Ancylobacter polymorphus: one gene and its partner. The protein of the gene in region 1 interacts with the protein of each later gene in a pairwise test. Links are inferred from orthologs where the notes say so. Each region holds a gene or a part of one and is shown on either strand. Other genes may lie near its edges.

Evidence for each region.
Region 2: the proteins of topA (region 1) and K9D25_RS11630 interact in binary tests that used the Escherichia coli proteins (3 or more experiments, as listed by UniProt). The link is inferred for Ancylobacter polymorphus from one-to-one orthologs.

What each region holds. Positions count from the first base shown.
Region 1 is NZ_CP083239.1:3,617,314-3,620,875, reverse strand. Bases 219-3,468 are described here. They hold topA (type I DNA topoisomerase), read right to left. Parts: upstream 3,095-3,468; coding sequence 419-3,094; downstream 219-418. Other genes in these bases: K9D25_RS17330 (hypothetical protein), read left to right, coding at 3,370-3,468; K9D25_RS17340 (MDR family MFS transporter), read left to right, coding at 219-306. Also shown: more of K9D25_RS17340, read left to right, coding at 1-218; more of K9D25_RS17330, read left to right, coding at 3,469-3,562. UniProt on the Escherichia coli protein: Releases the supercoiling and torsional tension of DNA, which is introduced during the DNA replication and transcription, by transiently cleaving and rejoining one strand of the DNA duplex.
Region 2 is NZ_CP083239.1:2,467,664-2,470,807, reverse strand. The notes cover bases 207-3,038. They hold K9D25_RS11630 (IMPACT family protein), read left to right. Parts: upstream 207-1,232; coding sequence 1,233-1,844; downstream 1,845-3,038. Other genes in these bases: K9D25_RS11620 (DUF6790 family protein), read left to right, coding at 2,965-3,038; K9D25_RS11625 (heme-dependent oxidative N-demethylase family protein), read left to right, coding at 1,988-2,935; K9D25_RS11635 (5-guanidino-2-oxopentanoate decarboxylase), read left to right, coding at 207-1,172. In the rest of the region: more of K9D25_RS11635, read left to right, coding at 1-206; more of K9D25_RS11620, read left to right, coding at 3,039-3,144.

The DNA of each region.
Region 1 (3,562 bases):
CAGAACGCCGTGCCGCTGCCGCAGATGGGCACCGCGACCGGGGTGGTGAACCTGTTCCGCTCTCTCGGCGCGGCGGTGCTCACCGCCGGCTTCGGCGCCATCGTCATCGGCCTGTCGGGCATCGAGAGCAGCGCGCTGCTGGAGCGGCTGCTCGAAGGGCGGGCGCAGGTGGCGCCGCTCGCCGGCGCCTTCCGCTGGGTGTTCGTGGCGGCGGCCGGCGCGCTGGGCGTGTCGCTGCTCGCCATGCTGGCGATGGAGGAGCGCCCGCTGCGCTCCGGCCATCCCCCCGCGCCGCTGCCGGAATAGCGCGTTTTCGAGCGAAGTGGATACCGGTTCGCGTGAAGAAAACGCGACAAAACAAAGACTTAGATCATTTCACTGTCTCCGTCAAACAGTGAAATGATCTAGGCGCCGGCGCTCAGCCGGCTGCCGTCTTCTTCGCCGCCGCCTTCTTGGCGGGCGCCTTTTTCGCTGCCGGCTTCTTGGCCACCGGATCTTTGGCGGTGGCCGCCTTCTTCGCCTGTGCCTTCTCGGCGGCGGGTTTCGCCGCCGCGCGGCGCGCGGGCTTCGCCGGAGCGGAGCCGGCCTTGGCGGTGATGAGTTCCACCGCCTGTTCCAGCGTTACCGCTTCCGGGTCCATGTCCTTGGGCAGGGTGGCGTTCACCTTGCCATGGTTGACATAGGCGCCGAAGCGGCCGGGCCGCACGGTGATCGCCCCGCCAAGCGTGGGATGTTCGCCGAGCTCGCGCCCGCCGACCGCGCCGCGCCGGCCGGGGCCCTTGCTCTGCTTGTCGGCGATCAGCGCCACCGCCCGGTTGAGGCCGATGGCGAGAATGTCGTCGCCCGGCTCGATATTGGCGTAGGTCTTGCCGGTCTGGACATAGGGCCCGAACCGGCCGATGCCGGCGAGGATCGGCTCGCCGGTCTCGGGATGCAGGCCGATTTCGCGCGGCAGGGAGAGCAGCGCCAGCGCGGTGTCGAGATCGACATCGGCGGGCGCGAGGCCCTTGGGCAGGCTGGAACGCTTGGGCTTCTCGCCGTCCTTGCCCTCGCCGAGCTGGAGATAGGTGCCGAAGCGCCCGGCGCGGATGGTCACTTCCAGCCCCGTCACCGGATCGGTGCCGAGCACGCGGGTGCCGTTGGCGTCACCGCCATTGGCCTCGTCCGCGCCCTGTGCCGCCAGCGGGCGGGTGTATTTGCACTCGGGATAGTTCGAGCAGCCGATGAAGGCGCCGAACTTGCCGACCTTCAGCGACAGCCGGCCGGTGCCGCAGGTCGGGCAGATGCGCGGGTCCGAACCGTCTTCCTTGGGCGGGAAGATGTGCGCGGTGAGCATGCCGTCGAGCGCGGAAATGACATCGGAGACGCGCAGCTCCTTGGTCTCGCCGACGGCGGCCATGAAGTCGCGCCAGAAATCGCGCAGCACGTCCTTCCACTGCAGCTCGCCATTGGAGATGCGGTCGAGCTTCTCTTCGAGGTCGGCGGTGAAGTCGTATTCGACATAGCGGTCGAAGAAGCTCTCGAGGAAGGCGGTGACGAGACGGCCCTTGTCCTCGGGCACCAGACGGCGCTTGTCGAGCTTCACATATTCGCGGTCGCGCAGCACGGCGAGCACGGAGGCATAGGTGGAGGGCCGGCCGATGCCGAGCTCTTCCATGCGCTTGACCAGCGACGCCTCGGAATAGCGCGGCGGCGGCTCGGTGAAGTGCTGGTCCGCCTTGATGCCCTTGCTGGCGAGCGCCTCGCCCGCCGCCATGGAGGGCAGGCGGCGGCTCTCCTCGTCGTCCTCGTCGTCGTCGCTGCCCTCGCGGTAGAGGGTGAGGAAGCCGTCGAACTTGATGACCGTGCCGGTGGCGCGCAGTTCCAGCGCCCGGCCGCCCGCCTTCGCGTCGATATCGACCGTGGTGCGTTCCAGCTCGGCCGATTCCATCTGGCTGGCGATGGTGCGCAGCCAGATCAGCTCATAGAGCTTGGCCTGATCGGGCTCGAGCTGGCGGATCACGTCCTTCGGCCGGCGCGACAGATCGGTCGGGCGGATCGCCTCATGCGCTTCCTGCGCGTTCTTCGCCTTGGCGGTGTATTTGCGTGGGGCGGAGGGCACGTAGCGCTCGCCATAGTCGCGGGCGATGACGGAGCGGGCACCGGCGACCGCTTCCGGCGCCATGTCGACGCCGTCGGTCCGCATATAGGTGATGAGGCCGACGGTCTCGCCGCCGACATCGACGCCCTCATAGAGCCGCTGCGCGATGCGCATCGTGATGGCCGGGGCGAAGCCGAGCTTGCGGCTCGCCTCCTGCTGCAGCGTGGAGGTGGTGAAAGGCGGGGAGGGGTTGCGGCGGGCGGGCTTGGCCTCGACCGAGCGCACCTTGAAATCCGCCTTTTCCAGCGCGGCGCGGAAATCGGCCGCCTCCGCCTCGGTGCCGACATCCAGCCGGGTGATCTTCTTGCCGTCGGCGCCGACGAGCCGGGCCTCGAAGGTCTCCTGCCGGGGCGTCGCCAGCTGGGCGGCGATGGACCAGTATTCGCGCTTGACGAAGGTTTCGATCTCGCGCTCGCGGTCGCAGACGAGGCGCAGCGCCACCGACTGCACGCGCCCGGCCGAGCGGGCGCCGGGCAGCTTGCGCCACAGCACGGGCGAGAGGGTGAAGCCGACGAGATAATCGAGCGCGCGGCGGGCGAGATAGGCATCCACCAGTGCGGCGTCGATGACGCGCGGATGCTGCATCGCCTCCAGCACCGCCTGCTTGGTGATGGCGTTGAAGACGACGCGCGAGACCGGCTGCGCCTTCAGCGCGCGCTTTTCCTTCAGCACTTCCAGCACGTGCCAGGAAATCGCCTCGCCTTCGCGATCCGGGTCGGTGGCGAGAATGAGGCCGTCCGCCTCCTTCACCGCACGGGCGATATCGGACAATCGCTTCTGCGCCTTGGGATCGACATCCCACAGCATGCGGAAATCGTCGTCGGGATTGACCGACCCATCCTTGGCCGGAAGGTCGCGTACGTGCCCATACGAGGCGAAAACCTCGTAGCCCGAGCCGAGATATTTGTTGATCGTCTTCGCCTTGGCAGGCGATTCGACGATGACGACCTGCATGTGCGCGCCACGTCCTTTGAAGGGTCCAGCCCCGAGAGGCCGGGAAAATGGGGTAGAGGCCCCGGTGTGTCAAATGCCAAGCACGCGCCGTGCCGCAGACGGATGCGCGGGGCAGGGTTTCGCAGCTGTTCCAGCGCACCCGTCGCCGCCGTGGCAGCGCTTTCGCGCTCTGCTCGGTAAGGTTGTGTAATATTCATGAATGCACGCAATTGGCGTGACAAGTCGCGGCGCTGTGGTACGCTGTTCCGTGCCGCTATCAGCCACGGGCGCCTGACGTGACCGACAATGATCCTGCGCATAGGACGGTGAGGGAAGCGGCGGAGTACATCGCCGCCCTCTCACGGGAACTGGCGACCCTCGCCGCCCGCAACAAGCTGGACATGCTGTCTTATCTGCTTGAGATGGCCTATGCCGAGGCCCGTGACACGGCCCACCGCGAGACCGAGACGCGCCGGGCGGGACGGCGCG
Region 2 (3,144 bases), 1.1 Mb from region 1 along the record:
TGGCGCAGGCCTTCGCGGTCATGGGCTCGGCGCGGCCGGGGCCGGTGCATATCGAAATTCCCACCGATGTGATGCCGCTGCCGGCCGGCGCGATCGTCGCCAGGGCCACCGTACCGGCCCGTCCCGGTGCGGCGGCGGCGACGCTGCATCAGCTCGCCGCCCTGTGCGATGACGCCCGGCGCATCGTGCTGATGTGCGGCGGCGGCGCCGTCGCGGCGGCGGACGCGATCGAAGCGCTGGCGGAAAAGCTCGACGCGCCCGTGGTCATGACCGTGAACGCGCGCGGCCTTCTAGCCGGCCATCCCCTGCGCGTGCCGGCGAGCCCGAGCCTTGCCGCCACCCGCCGGCTCATCGCCGAGGCGGATCTCGTCATCGGGCTCGGCACCGAAATGGGCCAGACCGATTACGACATGTATGATGACGGCCACTTCCCCTCGCTGGCCACATTCGTGCGCGTCGACATCGACCCGCTCCAGCTCGCCCGCGCGCCGCGCGCGGACCTTCCCGTGCTGTCGACGGTGGAAGCGGCGGTCGAGGGCCTCCTGCCGCTCGTTGCCGCCCGCAGCGGCGACGGTGCGGCGCGGGCGGCAGCGACGCGCGAGGCGGCGTGGCAGGAACTGACGCCGAAAATCCGCACCGAGATCGGCGTGATCGAGGCGATCTACGCCGCACTGCCGGACGCGCTGGTGGTGGGCGATTCCACCCAGGCCGTCTATGCCGGCAATCTCTATCTCGATCTCGCCCGCCCGCGCGCCTGGTTCAATGCCGCCACCGGCTTCGGCGCGCTGGGCTACGGCCCGCCGGCCGCCATCGGCGCGGCGCTCGGTGCGCCGGAGCGCCCGGTGGTCTGCCTCACCGGCGATGGCGGGTTCCAGTTCTCCCTCGCCGAGATCGGCTCGGCGGTCGATGCCGGAACGCGGGTGATCTTCCTCGTGTGGAACAATGACGGCTATCAGGAGATCGAGACCTACATGGTCTCGAACGGCATCACCCCGGAGGGCGTGAAGCCCTCCCCGCCGGATTTCCTCGGCATGGCCGGGGCCTATGGCGTGCCCGCGCTGCGGCTCTCGGATGTGAGCGAGCTCGGCGCGGCCCTCACCGCCGCCAAGGAGCGCAACGGGCCGAGCCTGATCGAAATTCACCAGACGCGCACGCACGGCGCCACCGCCTGACGCGCCGCGCCTCTTCGATCCGGCGGAGGCATTTTCGCCGGAATTGGTCTAGACGGGGCCATGGTCGAGCGCTTCACCCTCATTGACGTGGCCCAGTGCCAGCAGGAGATCAAGAAAAGCCGCTTCCGCGCGGCGGCCGCGCCCGTGGCGGACGAGGCGGCGGCGAAGGCGTTCATCGCCGCGCAGTCCGATCCCGGGGCCAATCACAATTGCTGGGCGTGGCGGATCGGCGCCGCCTACCGCTTCAGCGATGACGGCGAGCCTTCCGGCACCGCCGGCAAGCCGATCCTCGCCGCGCTCGACGGGCAGAACCTAGACCGTGTCGCCGTGGTGGTCACGCGCTGGTTCGGCGGCATTCTGCTCGGCAGCGGCGGGCTGGTGCGCGCCTATGGCGGCACCGCCGCGCAATGCCTGCGCGAGGCCGCGAAGGTGGCGCTGGTGGAGACGGTGGCGGGGACGGCGGAGTGCGGCTTCAGCGATCTCGCTCTGGTGCAGGCGCGCCTCGGTGCCCTGCCCGGCGTGGAGGTCGCGGTGGAGGCCTTCACCGCGAGCGGCGCCATCCTGTCGATTGTGTCACCGGCCGCCCAAGTGGAGCCTGTGCAGCGACTGCTGTCCGACCTCACCAGCGGGCGCTCGCGGCTGCGATGGCAGGACGAGACGCCCGACGCCTGACGCCCCCCTCGCCCCCCGCCCTGCGTTTTCCGCAGGGCATCCGGCGTCGGCTGGCGACAATTTGGGCTGACGAAAACCCTGCACAGGTTCTAAGCTAACCCCACGCGGGCCCCTGCCCGTCTCCGCCAGCCGAGCACGTTTTTATGAACATCGCCGCCCCCCCGACCTCCCCCGCCGCCGCGCCCATTGCCGACGCCTTCGCCCACACGCCCTATGACGGGTCGCGCAAGGCGTTTTCCGTCGGCCTCGCCCCGCTCGACCTCGCGGAATGGATCGAGCCCGACGCCCACCTCGCCACCACGCTGGCCGAGCGCGCGGCGTTGATCCGCGACAAGCGCGACATCGTGGTGTGCGAGGAGCCGGACACCCGCGCGGCGCAGCGCGAGACGCTGGAGCTGCTCGTCGCCCATCTCACCGCGCGCTTTCCCGATCAGTACCGGCTGCAGGGCCGCCACCTCACCGTGACCGCCACCGGCCAGACCTTCGATCTCGACGACGAGAGCGAGGCACCGCTGGTCGTCGCCGGGCAGATCGTCTCCGACGATCTCGTGCTGCTGCGCAAAGGCGAGGCCGGCTACCGCCTCGTCGCCGCCGTGCTGTGCTTTCCCTCCGCCTGGTCGCTCACCGAAAAATTCGGCCAGTCGCTCGACGAACTCCACCGCGCGGTGCCGGGCTATGAGAGCAAGCTCGCCCGGGTGATGAACCGCATCTTCGAGAATCTGAAGGTCGATCAGCCGGTGTGGCGGGTGAACTGGTCGATCTATCCCGATGACGAGCGGCACCACCCCGAATCGAAGGAGCGCCCGCGCCACTGGTTCGAGGACCCCGCCCATCTCGCCCCGGAAGCCTTCGTGCGGGTGGAACGCCAGACCCTGCGCCGCCTGCCGGAGAGCGGCGACATGCTGTTCACCATCCGCATTCATGTCGACCCGTTCCTCGCCTTCCGCCGCCACCCGGAAGGGCGCACCCTCGCCGCCTCGCTGCGCGAGCAGATTCTCGGCCTCGACGCCGACCAGCTGGCGTATAAGGGGCTGACCGAGCACCGCGACGCCGTGGCGGCGGCGCTGGAAAGACTGGCGGCGGGCGACTGAACCGGCCGCGCATGTGGGGGGAAAGGCTGATGGTCTTCTGGGTTCCGTTGATCGCCTGGGCGCTCGCCATCGGCCTCGCCCTGCTGATGTCGTGGCGCGGGCCGCACCCGTTCTCGCTCGCCCTCGTGGTGGACCAGCTGCTGCGTTACATCCTGCTCCTGCCGGTCGGGCTGATGGGGCTGTGGGCCTTTCTGGGGCATGTGTTCTTC